Regions from separate parts of the Parageobacillus galactosidasius genome, predicted to be linked through region 1. Evidence: riboswitches for the same ligand, from Rfam matches in the RefSeq annotation. Region 1 holds a riboswitch; the other holds the start of a gene.
What was found. A riboswitch is a leader RNA that binds a small molecule or an ion and turns the genes downstream of it on or off. The one in region 1 is predicted to bind FMN.
Positions count from the first base shown of each region.

Region 2: linked by a shared signal. The riboswitch ahead of ribD (bifunctional diaminohydroxyphosphoribosylaminopyrimidine deaminase/5-amino-6-(5-phosphoribosylamino)uracil reductase RibD) and the one ahead of B9L23_RS10245 (ECF transporter S component) in region 1 are both predicted to bind FMN.

Region 1 covers NZ_NDYL01000002.1:186,176-193,937, reverse strand. The annotation lists gene B9L23_RS10280 (helical membrane plugin domain-containing protein) at 1-205, opposite strand, end outside; gene B9L23_RS10275 (GNAT family N-acetyltransferase) at 511-1,011, opposite strand; partial or broken gene B9L23_RS10270 (GNAT family N-acetyltransferase) at 1,013-1,198, opposite strand; partial or broken gene B9L23_RS21715 (hypothetical protein) at 1,194-1,262, shown strand; gene B9L23_RS21710 (FTR1 family protein) at 1,336-1,641, shown strand; gene B9L23_RS10255 (hypothetical protein) at 2,222-2,701, opposite strand; gene B9L23_RS20435 (hypothetical protein) at 3,018-3,164, shown strand; gene B9L23_RS10250 (molybdopterin-dependent oxidoreductase) at 3,798-4,415, shown strand; partial or broken gene B9L23_RS10245 (ECF transporter S component) at 4,940-5,520, opposite strand; FMN riboswitch at 5,677-5,810, opposite strand; gene pepT (peptidase T) at 5,974-7,206, shown strand; gene B9L23_RS10235 (bifunctional metallophosphatase/5'-nucleotidase) at 7,253-7,762, opposite strand, start outside.
Region 2 covers NZ_NDYL01000002.1:858,066-865,827, reverse strand. The annotation lists gene B9L23_RS13885 (spore germination protein) at 1-959, shown strand, start outside; gene lysA (diaminopimelate decarboxylase) at 1,168-2,487, shown strand; gene B9L23_RS13875 (DUF1002 domain-containing protein) at 2,533-3,414, opposite strand; gene B9L23_RS13870 (peptidylprolyl isomerase) at 3,550-3,990, shown strand; FMN riboswitch at 4,255-4,389, shown strand; gene ribD (bifunctional diaminohydroxyphosphoribosylaminopyrimidine deaminase/5-amino-6-(5-phosphoribosylamino)uracil reductase RibD) at 4,766-5,851, shown strand; gene ribE (riboflavin synthase) at 5,867-6,514, shown strand; gene B9L23_RS13855 (bifunctional 3,4-dihydroxy-2-butanone-4-phosphate synthase/GTP cyclohydrolase II) at 6,536-7,729, shown strand.

The DNA.
Region 1 (7,762 bases):
AAAGAATAACGAGTTCGTTGATCGAATCAGCAAACTCTGGTCCGCGCCGAAGAAAATTTTCCAGCATATCTAGCAGAAACGTTACATTCTCCAGCTTATCGAGCAGGCGGACTAGTTGCTCCATCGTGTGTGGATCTGAAAGCTTTTCAACCAACAAGTGTTCAATCGGCTCCCCCACAACCGCTTCTTTCCCAACTTTACCCATTACAATCCCTCCTTTTCGATCCCCACATAATAAAAAGTGAGTCGTTTTAGCTATTTCTGTTTTTTGAGCAATTATCAATATGGTAAAATAATTAAGAATTTTGTGATAATTATACCATATCAAAATCCTATTTGTCCATCTAAACCAACAGAAAACTCTGACTGAGCCGCTGTTTCATACGTGTTGAACATCGTCTTTCGGCAGCAGGCACAAAATTTTTTCCTTCTGTTCCAAAAATGTTTTTTCTGCTTGTTCGTGAAAGTGGCTTTGCTCTAAAAAATGAACAAGTTCCATTTTGTTTCCTCCTAATTACAACAATTTGCCATGTAATATTCATCAACATATTTTCCGTTTATCAACAGAGAATGCCGTTTGATCCCTTCTTGTTCAAATCCCATTTTCCGGTATAACGATACAGCGCGTTGATTGTTGACGACTACCGTTAATTCCAACCGATGAATGCCTTTCGTGCGAGCCCAACGCTCCAATTCGGCAAACAGCATCGTACCGATTCCTTTTCCTCTATACGAAGCCAGCACGCCAATGACGATATATACCGTATGCTTATTTCGTCTCGCGCTCCCTCCTCTTGCCACTAGATACCCAACTAGCTTTCCGTCCGCCTCTGCCACCAGTATCGTGGAGTTTTCCTCATTCTGCATCGCTTCGATTTGGCTTCTCTGCAGATCTGGAGTGAGCGTTCGTTCCCCTGCCTCAAACAGCATAAATTCTGCTTCTTTTTCTACTTGCAAGATGAGGTGTGCCAACTCTTCTGCATCGTCTACCGTCGCATGCCTTACGTTCATCTTATCTCTCCTCCTCCAAATATTCCCGCGCCAAATCACGATTTCGATATCGCGCCATAGCGGTTTTCAGTTTTTTCAACCCTGCTTTTTGATAAAACTTCTCTTTTCCAGTAGTAGCAATTAAATGCACGCAAGAAACGTGCTTAAGCAGCTCAAGCAAATCCTCGATAATTGCTTTTCCGATGCCATTTGCTATTGTAGGTTTTACCTTTTTGGCAGTGTTCCGAGAAGGTCTTGAGATGGTCGTGTTTATGGTTCCGTTAACGTCAATAACCGATCCGGTCCTAAATATAGTACTCGGTGTATTAGGGATTATATCAGGAAATCTATGTACTTGGGAAAAAGATCAATGTAGAATACTTTTTCAATCTCTCCACTTTTTTACTTGTCATATTTGCTGCGGGATTTTTAGTAAGCGGAATCGGGGAATTTCAGCAACTCGGTTGGCTGCCATTCGGCAATGAAATCTTATGGGATACAAGTTCAATCTTGAGCAGCGACAGTGCTGTGGGGCACCTGTTGCACGCATTAGTAGGCTACACCGATAAACCAACAAGTTTGCAAGTGATCAGTTATGTTGTTTATTTAGTCTTAATTGGAATTTCGTCAGTAGTTCGGAAACGGACATAACAAGCAACTTGGCCGTTTGATTACACTTCATGTTCCCAGCTAATTTATCAATATCGGAGTCAGACGATAAGAGAAATGGAAAAAGCCGATTTTTCCTCAACGGAGGAAAAATCGGCTTGTATTATTATCTTTTCGACTCTAAATGCCTATTAATAACTTCTGATTAATGAAATGAATTATTTTTTAGCACTACCTATTACTTTTTATTCCACAAACTACATCGGCGGCTCTTCCTTGTACACTTCAATTCTCATAAAACACCTTCTCACGAATACGATAAAACTTTAATTCACTGATTCTCATTTCGTTATAGGCTTCATAATCGTATGGTTCATTAATTGATCAATTAAATCTCTCTTGATAAATTTTTTAATATAGTTATAATAGTTTAAAAGGCTTGGTATGAATAATGTTTCAACTAAACCGCCCTTTCATTGAAATAAGAAAATCAACGACACTCTTTAATAATCGAGCATTTAAAATAAAAAACGCCACCCCGACCGGAGTGACATTCTGTCTCAACATTTCCACGATACCATCATAACACGTCTAAACAAAAATATTCTGTCATTTTTTATATTCATTTGTTCATTAAATTTATTTCCTCAATTTGTGCTTTCAGCTCTTTTATATATTCATTGTTCTCGTTCACATAATTTTTCAACATCTTCCCAAGGTATTGAAGCCCATTTACAGCATCACTAAAAAACCCGTCTCTAACAAGCTCGTATAAACTATAAAACTTTCGCACTTTGTTGTCGTGTAAATATACTTTCTCTGGATGATTCTTCTGGATATTAAACACAATAACTTCATTTTCTTTCCGATCATATCCTAGTATAGGACCGAGTGGAGAACGAATTTTTATAGTTGGATGTGTAAAAACAAGACCTTTTTTAAAATACCAACTATAAATAGGCTTTAATTTTTCTAGCATGCTTTTAAGTAATCCTAGTTGTTCGTCCAGTAAATCTTCAATTTCTCTACTAGTAGTTTCATGCTCTTTATATTGTTGTTCCAATTTTTGTAACAAGTCTTCTACGTTGATATTTAAATCCATATATCACACCCCCTTTATGATGAGTTCATCAGAAAAGATCTTGTTTTAATGAACATCAAATAGGTAAATGAACACGGAAATCGTTTCTCTCGCCATACAATATATTAATGAAAATTTACTACCGTTTGTTTGTTTAATCACCCATGCTTTTTATCTTTTTTAGGATTTTAATGCTCACATGATTTGAACGCTATTTTGTTTCTTTATTTATCTACTCGTCTATTCATAGGGTTGTATCTAAATATAACGAGTAAGAAAATGGACGAGCATGTCGTCATATCTTTTACATAACACTAAAGAAGGAGGGTATGAGATAATGACATCAATTGAACTTTTCGCATGGATATTATCAGCAATCTTAGGGATTAGCTTTATTATTTCTTTAGCGGCAGTAGCAAAAAAACCAAGGTACATTGCTGAAACGGAACATAAAAGGATTCATCCCCCTGAAAAGGAAAAATAACCATAATAACGAAATATAACGCTATACTCGAACCACTTTTCCTTCTCACCAATGTAACTTAGTTACTCTTGTGTTTCTAACTTCGGAGTGGAACCATCCAAGAAAACGAGCAGCTCCATTCCAAAACTTCAAAAAGAACTGCCTCCTTCGGTTTTACGAAAATTTATTTAAAGCTTCTTTTTGAAACTTTGTTCATTCCACTTGCCCACTCAAAGCTCTGGCGATTTGCGCCAACATAAACGCATCACAGACGTTATCGCTCGCCACTGTGCTCAAATCCCCAGAGAACCATTTATCTTTTTTGCATTACCTTTACCGGTTGTAAATTTTTTTACCGAAGACGTTGAAACCTCGTGGCAGCTAAATTAAATCCTGCCTGAAGAAGCTTAGATCGGAGTATCCAATCAGTTTCGTACTGAACACTGACGGCAGATCCCTTTGAATCGTAAAAACCCTTGATGAAAAAACATCTTTTTCTGCATGTATTCCTAACTCTTTTAGCAATATCCGTGAATCTGTGTAGGGCCCGGCCCTTTTCTCTATCCGATTATTTCCTGCCAATATAGTTGCGTACACCACTTTCTCGCCGTATCATTTTATATAAATTCATACATAGAAAAGGGGGGCTCGCCATTGACAAAACAGCTGCCGCCAGGCCAATTTGAAACGGAAAAATGGCCGATTCTCCATGATGGGGATGTTTATCAATTTGATGAATCAACATGGGAATTCCGCTTATTTGGGGATGTAAAAGAAGAAGTCTCTCTTTCCTATCAGCAAGTAATGGAACTGCCAAAAACAATCTCGACGATCGATATGCATTGTGTGACGACATGGTCGAAATTTGATACAACATTTGAAGGGATTGCCTTTCGCGAGTTTTTGCGCTTTGTTGAACTGGCCCCAGATGTGAAATACGTGAAAATTTACGGCTATTTAAAAGGAGACCGCTTCGGCTATTCGGCGAACTTGCCGCTCGAGGCGCTGATGGGCGATGACGCGCTATTTGTGTACCGCTGGAAAGACAAACGTCATGACTGGCAGGATATTTCCCCAAAACATGGCTATCCGCTCCGCTTTATTCCACCTGCATCGTTTTATTTATGGAAAGGAACGAAATGGGCATCTGGAATCCAGTTCATGAAAAAAGACGAGCCGGGATATTGGGAACAACGCGGCTTCTCGATGACCGCCAATCCGTTTAAGGAAGAGCGCTTTGCCGATCCAAACGATAATGTAAAACTTTTTTGAAAAGTTCATTGTATTCACCCCTAAAAAACGAGAGCTTCTTTTTTAGAGTTCCTCTCAGCTTGCCGACAAAGTCGACAAGCTGAGAAAGAGTCTTTTCTAAGACAACCTCTTTTTATTTTTTGCACTCTTCATACACGGAAGAAACGGGCACACAACGATTTTCTTTTACTGCCATGTTGCCCATTCTCAACCTTTACATTGTCCTTTTTATACACTCTATCCAGTTTTTTTATTATTGTCTTGGCATCATTCGAGGTTTTTTACTTTTTTTGCATTTAGCACATATTTTCATTAGAAAACCTACTTAATGTGTATATGGCTGTTTAAAGGTGGTTCTTGCATTCCTTTGGTTGAAAATTCAGATAATTGGGATAATAAGTCGAAAAATTCTAATTTTTCCCTTTCCTGATATTTGCGAATATTAAGAAGCAGAAAAAAATAACTTTAGCATGGTTATTTAATAAGAGGCTGCCTCAAGAGGTCGATTCAACGGCCTTTTGAGGCAGCCTCGCTGCATATATGCACTATGCATGATGCGTTGCCGCTTGTTTTTGCATCCACTGGTGCAAACGGACAAACAAGAGCATAAATACAATCGTGATCATCGCGCCTTTTACTGCGTTAAACGGCAAGATAGCCGAAACAACCAATGCCCTTGTTTCCGGCGCGCTCATCGCCGGTGCGCCTAGAAAGATCGTATACGCCGGCAGAAACACGTAGTAGTTCAATACGCTCATCATCAGCGCCATAACGGCGGTGCCAATGACTAAACCAGCCAGCATTCCTTTTTTTGATTTTGTTTTATGATATACGTAATATGTCGGCAAAATAAACGTAATCCCGGCCATAAAGTTGGCGATATGCCCGACCGGAACGCCGGTAGGACTGCCGACCATGAAATAATTCAACACATTTTTCAGCAATTCAACGGACACTCCCGCCAGCGGTCCGTACAGAATCGCGGCGATCAATGCAGGAACGTCGCTGAAATCCACCAATAGAAAGTTTGGAAATGGCGGAAGCGGAAAGTTTAACAGCATCAGTAAATCGAGATGGCACTAAACACTCCAATTAAGACAAGCGCGCGGATATTCATTTTTCTCATGTCGATTCTCCTCTCCTTCTCGTGATCCATCCTCACAAGAAGAAGGCTGCCAACTTTGAGCGTCAAATAAAAAACCCTTAAGTGTTCACACTTAAGGGAGAAAAAGGGTATGCTCAAATAGACGTTCGATCGCGCAACATTCGAACGCCGGCAAACCTTCATCTTCTCCCATCCAGACTATACTGTCGGCTCCGGAATTGCACCGGATCGTGCCTATGCGGCTCGCGGGCTGAGAAGCAAATTGCTTCATCACCGCCGGTCGGGAATTTCACCCTGCCCCGAAGATGAATCGTATTATATTTTTTTAATATTATTATATAATTTCTTTATGCGTTATGTCTATCATCAATGCAGTGCATATGAATGCTCTTTTTTCTCACACCAACATGATTTTTCATTTTTATGATAAAATAAAGAAGGAAAAAGATAGTAAATAATAAGGAGCTGACTATCATGAAAAACGAAATCATTGAACGTTTTACGAAGTATGTTCAAGTTGACACCCAGTCTGACCCGAACAGTGATACTTGTCCCTCCACTCCGGGTCAATGGACGCTAGCGAGAATGCTAGTAGAAGAATTAAAAGCAATCGGCATGGAAGAAGTAACAATAGACGAAAACGGCTATATCATGGCAACATTGCCCGCAAATACCGATAAAGATGTGCCAACCATTGGCTTTTTAGCCCATATGGATACGGCTCCCGAATTTACCGGCGCCAATGTAAAACCGCAAATTGTCGAAAACTACGATGGCAATGATATCATATTAAATGAGGCGCTACATATTGTGCTTTCGCCGAAAGATTTTCCGGAACTTGCAAACTACAAAGGCCATACATTAATCACCACCGACGGCACGACGCTGCTTGGCGCGGACAATAAAGCGGGAATCGCGGAAATTATGACGGCGATGGCCTACTTAATCCAACATCCGGAAATTAAACACGGAAAAGTGCGCGTCGCGTTTACACCGGATGAAGAAATCGGCAGAGGGCCGCATAAGTTTGACGTCGCTAAGTTCGGTGCTAAATATGCGTACACAGTCGATGGCGGTCCGCTTGGCGAATTAGAGTATGAAAGCTTTAACGCCGCGGAGGCAAAAATCAAATTTAAAGGAAAAAATGTTCATCCAGGCACCGCCAAAGGCAAAATGATTAACTCGATGAAAATCGCGATGGAATTTCACGCACAGCTTCCTGCCAACGAAGCGCCGGAACATACGGAAGGCTACGAAGGATTTTATCATTTGCTTTCCTTCCAAGGAAATGTCGAAGAAACAGCGCTTCATTACATTATCCGCGACTTTGACCGCGAACAATTTGAAGCGCGCAAAGCAAAAATGCGGGAAATCGCGGCAAAACTGCAAGAAAAATACGGAAAAGAGCGAATCGCGATCGAAATAAAAGACCAATATTATAACATGAGAGAAAAAATCGAACCGGTCCGCGAAGTTGTCGATATCGCCTATGAAGCGATGAAAAACTTAAATATTGAACCGAAAATTTCGCCGATCCGCGGCGGCACGGACGGGTCGCAGCTTTCGTACATGGGGCTGCCGACTCCAAATATTTTCACGGGCGGCGAAAACTTCCACGGCCGCTATGAATACATTTCCGTCGACAACATGATCAAAGCAACAAACGTCATTATTGAAATTATTAAGCTGTTCGAGCAAAAAGCGTAACAGAAAAGCTGGTTCCAACGGCGTTTTGGAACCAGCTTTTTCATATTTAGCGAAGCTGTTGAATGCGGCCTTCGATTTGGGCATCAAATGGCTGAGGAAGCTGTTGAATATAATGGATGAGCGCCTCTAAATCGACTGGTCCTACTTCGCGGTTTTTCCCTTCCGTAAATACCGTGAAGTTATCTCCCCCATCAGCTAGGAAGCTGTTTGCTGTAACGGTGTATTCCGCATTTGGATCGAGTTTTGCGCCGTTTGGCAAATAAATATCGACGACTTTGTCTGTTGGTTTGCTTGCGTCCCAAGTATATGTGAGACCGGAAATTTGCAGCATGCGTGTTTGATTCGACTGCCATTGTTGGTTCAATAGCTTACGGATTTGCTCGCCCGTGAGCGTCATTTTTACGAGCTGATTGCTAAATGGCTGCACGTTATACAGCTCTCCCCATGTCACTTCTCCTTGTTCAATATTGGCGCGAATGCCGCCAGGATTCATAAAGGCGAAGTCGGTTTTCATCGCTGTCCGCTGCGCATCGGCAATCAAATTTCCTAACGCTGA
Region 2 (7,762 bases), 670 kb from region 1:
AGATTTTACAAGTAGGGGAACGTTCAAAAACAGATATTTGTATTGCTTACATTAAAGATATCGCCGATCCAGGGCTTGTTGAACTTGTAAAAAAAGAACTTCAACAAATTAATATCGATGGACTGACAATGGGAGATAAAACAATAGAAGAATTTTTAGTGAAGCAAGGATATAATCCGTATCCGCTCGTCCGTTATACCGAGCGTCCAGACGTTGCTGCCACTCATTTGCTTGAAGGACATGTATTAATTATGGTAGATACGTCACCAAGCGTGATTATAACTCCTACTACGTTTTTTCATCATGTGCAACATGCCGAAGAATATCGGCAATCTCCAGCGGTCGGGACATTTGTACGCTGGGTGCGCTTTTTAGGCATTTTGACATCACTATTTTTATTGCCGCTTTGGGTGCTGTTCGTACTGGAACCATCTTTGTTGCCGGATAAATGGGCGTTTATCGGGCCAAACAAACAGACGAATATCCCAGTTATCATACAAGTTTTAATAGCCGACTTTGGAATTGAGTTTCTCCGCATGGCAGCGATTCATACCCCAACGCCGCTTTCTACCGCAATGGGCTTAATCGCCGCGGTGTTAATCGGAGAAATTGCGATCAATGTCGGATTGTTTGTCCCGGAGGTAATTTTATATATTTCTGTTTCCGCCATCGGTTCGTTTGCGACACCAAGCTATGAGTTGAGCATTGCGAATAAAATATCACGATTGTTTCTTGTCATTGCGGTGGCATTGTTTAAAGTGCCAGGGCTTGTGATCGGCACAACGGTTTATTTGCTTCTGCTGATTCGAATTCGTTCATTAAACACGCCGTACTTATGGCCGTTTATTCCGTTTGATCCGGCCGCGTTTATGCAAATTATCGTCCGTCGTTCTGTAGCGGGAGCAAAAGTAAGACCGAGCATCGTCCATCCGCAAAACCGCCGCAGGCAACCATCATAAATTTGCAAAAAGCCGCTCAAAGGACCGATTATTATTGGCTCATCAACACGCTTAGAAGTTGCAACTTTTTTATAATTATGATACTTTATACGTAATCTTTTTTCTTCAAAAGACAGTTATACCTCATGCTAACTGTCTTTTTTTGCTTTCTGCATGCATAAATTAATGCGGTTTGATAATTTTTATTTTGCGGGAATGAGGGGTTCGTATGTTTTTTCATGGGACAAGCCGTGTCAATGACAAGGGGCATTTAGAAATTGGCGGTGTCGATACCGTTGATTTAGCGAAAGAATATGGAACACCATTGTATATTTATGATGTGGCACTCATTCGTGAGCGTGCGCGGGGGTTTAAAGAAGCGTTTCAAAAACATGGCGTCAAAGCACAAGTTGCCTATGCGAGCAAGGCATTTTCTTCCATTGCGATGGTTCAGTTAGCAGAAGAAGAAGGATTATCGTTGGATGTAGTGTCAGGAGGAGAGCTGTATACAGCATTGCAAGCGGGATTTCCGCCAGAACGCATCCATTTTCATGGAAATAATAAAAGTCGCGACGAATTAATGATGGCCCTTGATCATGGAGTCGGATGCATTGTTGTCGATAACTTTTATGAACTGGAATTGTTGGAACAACTAAGCAAGCAGTACGGAAAAAAAACGGCGATTTTACTAAGAGTCACCCCTGGTGTGGAGGCGCATACGCACGATTATATTTTAACCGGTCAGGAAGATTCAAAATTTGGGTTTGATTTGAACAATGGCCAAGCAGATGAAGCGCTGCAAAAAGCGCTATCTTCCCCGCATTTTTCCGTAATGGGAATTCACTGCCATATCGGTTCGCAAATTTTCGAAACGACAGGATTTGTGTTGGCGGCACAAAAAATTTTCCAAAAAATTGGTCAGTGGAAGGAAACGTACGGATTTATTCCAACGGTTGTCAATCTTGGCGGCGGATTTGGCATTCGCTATACGAGTGATGACGACCCGATTCCTGTCTCGGAATACGTCGACCAAATTGTAGAGGAAGTAAAAAAACAAGCAAGCGAAAAAAATATTCCAATGCCAGAAATCTGGATTGAGCCGGGACGCTCCCTTGTCGGTGATGCGGGAACGACGATTTATTCGATCGGTTCGCGCAAAGATGTGCCGAATGTCCGTCATTACGTTGCGGTAGACGGAGGGATGAGCGACAATATCCGCCCGGCGCTATATGATGCGAAGTATGAAGCGGTGTTAGCGAATCGAGTGTTGGACGAAAAAAATGAAATTGTCGCCATCGCCGGGAAGTGTTGTGAATCAGGAGATATGCTTATTTGGGATTTGCCGCTGCCAAAAGCATCCCCTGGCGATTATTTAGCCGTTTTTTGCACTGGGGCGTATGGCTATTCGATGGCGAACAACTATAACCGCATTCCACGTCCAGCTGTCGTGTTTGTGGAAAATGGAGAAGCACAACTCGTTGTTAAACGGGAAACGTATGAAGATTTAGTGCGGCTTGATGTACCGCTTAAAACAAAAGTGAATAAGTAAGTTTGCAAATAAAAAGCGCCCAAAAAACGTTTGGGCGCTTTTTCCTTATTGATTGTTTTGCGGCTCGGAAGAAGTAAACGCTGATTTAATGGCGTTCCAAATTTCTTTTAAAATGTCGATAATGTTTTGAATAAATGTTTTTCCTTCTTCTGATTGAAGGAACGTGGATAATTTATCTTTCGCTTTGCTTAATTGATCATTGACTTGATTCCAATCGATATTAGCGTTTTTCATTTTATTGAATAACGAAATTAAACTGTTTATTTCATCTTCCGTTAACGTAATTCCGAGGTCTTTTGCGATTTTTTCAATAAGCGCGCGCAAATCGGCATCCGTTTGCGGCGGATTATTTGCGATTTCTTCTTTAATTTTCGCAAGAAGGGCAACCGCTTTATCCGTTCCGATAGATTCCCCGAGTTTTGCGGTTTTGACTATTTCCTCCGTAGCCACTTTTTTTACATCCTCAGGAATGACTTGATCGGAAGAGACTTCGTATGCCTTCATTAATCCGGTTAACGCAGCCGTACCGGACACTGCAAACGGAGCGGTGACATAAATTTTCGCATCTTTCACTCCCGCTGTAATCAGGGCGTTTGTGTACATTTCTTCGGTTACCCATGTGATATTATGAGTTTCTACGTCCAACCCAGAGCCTTTCGCACCGATCGTAATCATCGATGAGGAGATTGCTCTCGTTCCGATTTGCGCTTTTGGAATAAGACCATCGAGATATTTATGTTCTTCCGCGTTAGAAACCGTAATGATTTGTGCATTGTCCGGAGCATTCATTTCATTTAAAATTTGTTGCTTTTGCTGTTCGGTTAAATTTTCGCCTAATGTAATAATCACATCGCCTTCTGCCGCATCTGCTGCTGCCATGGCAGGAAATGTAAATAGCAGCGATGCAAGCAGAGATCCTATCAACATTCGTTTCACAATGTCATCCTCCTTCGTAATAATACCCCTTTTCAACATATCCGTAATACATTATATTACTTTTTTTATGTGGACAACAATGATATGATAGTGATGCGCAATCATGAAAAAAGGAGCTGTTTACGTATGGCGAAAAAAGGATATATCTTAATGGAAAATGGGAAAAAAATCGAGTTTGAACTATTTCCAAATGAAGCGCCGATTACGGTAGCAAATTTCGAAAAATTAGCAAATGAAGGATTTTATAACGGTTTGACGTTCCACCGCGTCATTCCTGGTTTTGTCAGCCAAGGAGGGTGCCCGTATGGCAACGGAACGGGGGATGCCGGCTATACGATTCCGTGCGAAACCGATCACAACCCGCATAAACATGTGACCGGTGCGATTTCGATGGCACACCGCGGCCGTGATACAGGAAGCTGCCAATTTTTCATCGTTCATGAACCACAGCCGCACTTAGATGGGGTACACACCGTATTTGGCCAAGTAACATCGGGAATGGATGTTGTAAAATCAATGAAAAACGGCGATGTCATGAAAGAAGTAAAAGTGTTTGATGAGGAATAAGGATGAAAAAGGCTTAACAGTTTCTCTGTTAAGTCTTTTAAATATGTGAAACACCATCTCCGTAAGAGGTGAAAGAATGGAGCGGAAAAAATGGATATTATTTTTTCTTTTATTAGGAGCAAGTTTTGTATGGGGGATTATTTATTGGCTGTTTATCGCGAAATAATAAAAACATCGTTTAAGCCATCCGTTTTTGTTTCACAATCGTAAATGAATGGACAAACCGCTTTTGTGTGATATAATAATAAAAAATTCCATATTGTTCGTATCCTTCGGGGCAGGGTGAAATTCCCGACCGGCGGTGATGAAGTGGTGTCACTTCTCAGCCCGCGAGCCGTATAGGCACGATCCGGTGCAATTCCGGAGCCGACAGTATAGTCTGGATGGGAGAAGGATCACAAGATGCACATGGCCGTACTATATTAGATAAGGAGCGGTTTCGTTTGTCGCAACTCCGCTTTCCAAAATATAGAACGCGATATTTAGCGGGGATAGCTATGTGGAGTAGCGAATAAATGGCGTTTTCGCAATATGTGAGTTATTTTTTCCATATTTCAACAAAGAAAGCTGTCTAAGTTATTTTTTGGATAACGTGTCTTTGTATGAATTGTGGCTAAAAACAGACATATTCTTTCACACAACTGAAAAACTTGCTTCCCCGCTTATATAATGCCGTTTTTTAGTACGCAAAAATGTAATCATTGTGATTCTGCATAATCCTGCCCTAGGACTTTGGACCTAGGGTTTTCTTTATGCCAAAAAAGGAGGCAGCGCCATGCGAAACGATGAACAGTATATGCGCCTAGCAATCGAAATCGCCAAAGCAGGAATTGGACAAACGTCTCCTAATCCGGTTGTCGGCGCTGTTGTGGTGAAAGATGGAGAAATTGTCGGATTTGGCGCCCATTTGAAAGCAGGGGAGCCGCACGCGGAGGTACATGCCATCCGTATGGCGGGAGAAAAAGCGAAAGGATCTACCGTTTATGTAACGCTGGAGCCGTGCAGTCATTATGGGAAAACGCCCCCTTGCGCCGATTTATTAGTGGAAACAGGTGTTCAACGCGTTGTCATTGCGACGACAGATCCGAACCCGCTCGTAGCCGGTAAAGGCATCGAAAAACTAAGAAGTGCGGGAATTGACGTGAAGCTTGGGGTGCTGAAAGAGGAAGCGGATGAGTTAAACCGCGTGTTTTTCCACTACATTGCGACAAAAATGCCGTTTGTGACGCTAAAATATGCAAGCAGTCTTGATGGAAAAATTGCAACGACAACCGGAGAAAGCAAATGGATTACATCCGAAGCGGCCCGGGAAGATGTGCATCGCTATCGGGCGGTGCATGATGCGATTCTTGTTGGGGTAAACACCGTTATTGCGGATAATCCAAGTTTAACCGTAAGGCTTCCCGAAGGTGGAAAAAATCCGATACGCATCGTTTTAGATACGCATTTGCGCACGCCGCTTGATGCAAACATTCTCAATGATGGCCAAGCAGAAACGTGGATTGTTGTCGGCAGTGAAATCAGCGTTGAAAAAAGGAAGCGGTATGAGAAAGAAAATGTACAAATTATTTCCATGAAAAAGCCGCATATTGATATAGATGAATTGCTGCGCGTACTTGGTGAGAAACGAATTACTTCCCTTTTTGTTGAAGGCGGATCACACGTGCATGATAGTTTCGTGCGCGCCAAGGCAGTTAATGAAATCGTCGCATACTTTGCTCCGAAGATCATTGGCGGAAAACAAGCGCCAACGCCAATAGGGGGAATTGGTTTTGCCGGCATGGCTGACGTTATGCAGCTAGAAATTCGGCGAGTAGAGACGATCGGGCCAGATATAAAAATCGTCGCAATACCAAAATAAAAGGGTGAGTACACGATGTTTACAGGAATTATTGAGGAAGTCGGTACGATCGAGCAAATGAGACAGTCAGGCGAAGCGATTGTGATGACGATTGGAGCAAAAAAAGTTTTAGAAGACGTTCATCTTGGGGACAGCATCGCGGTCAACGGAGTTTGTTTGACCGTAACGTCGTTTACGGACCGATCGTTTACCGTTGATGTGATGCCGGAAACGGTAAGAGCCACATCGCTGCGCACGTTAACAAAAGGTTCGAAAGTGAATTTAGAACGGGCGATGGCAGCAAACGGCCGTTTTGGCGGTCACTTCGTTTCCGGACATGTCGACGGCATCGGTGAAATCATTCGTAAATGGCCATCGGCGAATGCGGTGTATTATGAAATTAAAATCCCGCAGGAATTGCGGAAATATATGATTTTAAAAGGGTCTGTCGCTGTCGATGGAACGAGTTTAACGATCTTCGGACTCACCGATGACACGTTTACGATTTCACTCATTCCGCATACGCGCACGGAAACGATTTTAGGCGATAAACATCCAGGAGATATTGTCAATATCGAATGTGATGTCATCGGAAAATATGTTGCCCAGTTCATGGAAGGAAAAAAAGAAGAACCGAAGTCGGCGATTACGCTTGAATTTTTAGAACGGCACGGTTTTAAGTAAGCAATAAAGGAGGAGCTGACGATGTTTGACACGATCGAAGAAGCGATTTATGAATTGATGCAAGGGAAAGTCATTATTGTATGTGATGACGAGGATCGTGAAAACGAAGGAGATTTTGTCGCATTGGCGGAAAAAGCGACCCCAGAAGTGATTAATTTTATGATTAAATACGGCCGCGGCCTTGTTTGCGTTCCGATTACGGAAGAATTAGCCGATAAGCTTGATTTAGCCCCAATGGTCAATCATAATACGGATTCTCATGGCACTGCTTTTACGGTTAGCATTGATTATAAATCAACGACAACAGGCATTAGCGCTTATGAACGTTCGATGACGATTCAAGCGCTGTTAGATCCCAATGCGAAAGCGAGCGATTTTAAACGTCCTGGGCACGTTTTTCCACTTGTGGCGAAAAAAGGAGGCGTATTGCGGCGCGCCGGCCATACGGAAGCGGCGGTCGATTTAGCGCGATTATGTGGCGCAAAGCCGGCCGGTGTGATTTGCGAAATCATTAAAGAGGATGGCACGATGGCGCGTGTTTCGGATTTAAGAAAAATCGCTGATGAATTTGATTTGAAAATGATCACGATTAAAGATTTAATCGAGTATCGGAGCCGAAAAGAAAAATTAGTGAAACGCGAAGTAGAAGTGATGCTTCCAACAGAGTTTGGCAAGTTTAAAGCAATTGGCTATACAAATATTGTTGATGGAAAAGAGCATGTTGCTTTAGTCAAAGGCGAAATCATTCCAGATGAACCAATCCTTGTTCGGGTTCATTCCGAATGCTTAACAGGCGATGTGTTTGGCTCCTGCCGTTGTGATTGCGGACCGCAGCTTCATGCGGCGCTCCGCCAAATTGAAGAAGAAGGCCGCGGCGTTTTATTATATATGCGTCAAGAAGGCCGCGGCATCGGGTTAATCAACAAATTGCGCGCGTATAAGCTGCAAGAGCAAGGCTATGATACGGTGGAAGCAAATGAAAGGCTTGGATTCCCTGCCGATTTGCGTGACTATGGGATTGGCGCGCAAATTTTAAAAGATCTCGGCGTGACGAAAATGCGACTATTGACAAATAATCCGCGGAAAATCACTGGATTAAAAGGACACGGCCTTGAAGTCGTCGAGCGTGTTCCACTGCAAATGCCGGCGAACAAGGAAAATGAAAAATACTTGCGGACGAAGTATGAAAAATTAGGACATATGTTGCATTTTTAAAAAACATGTTCGCCATTTTTGCTTTTTTGTATT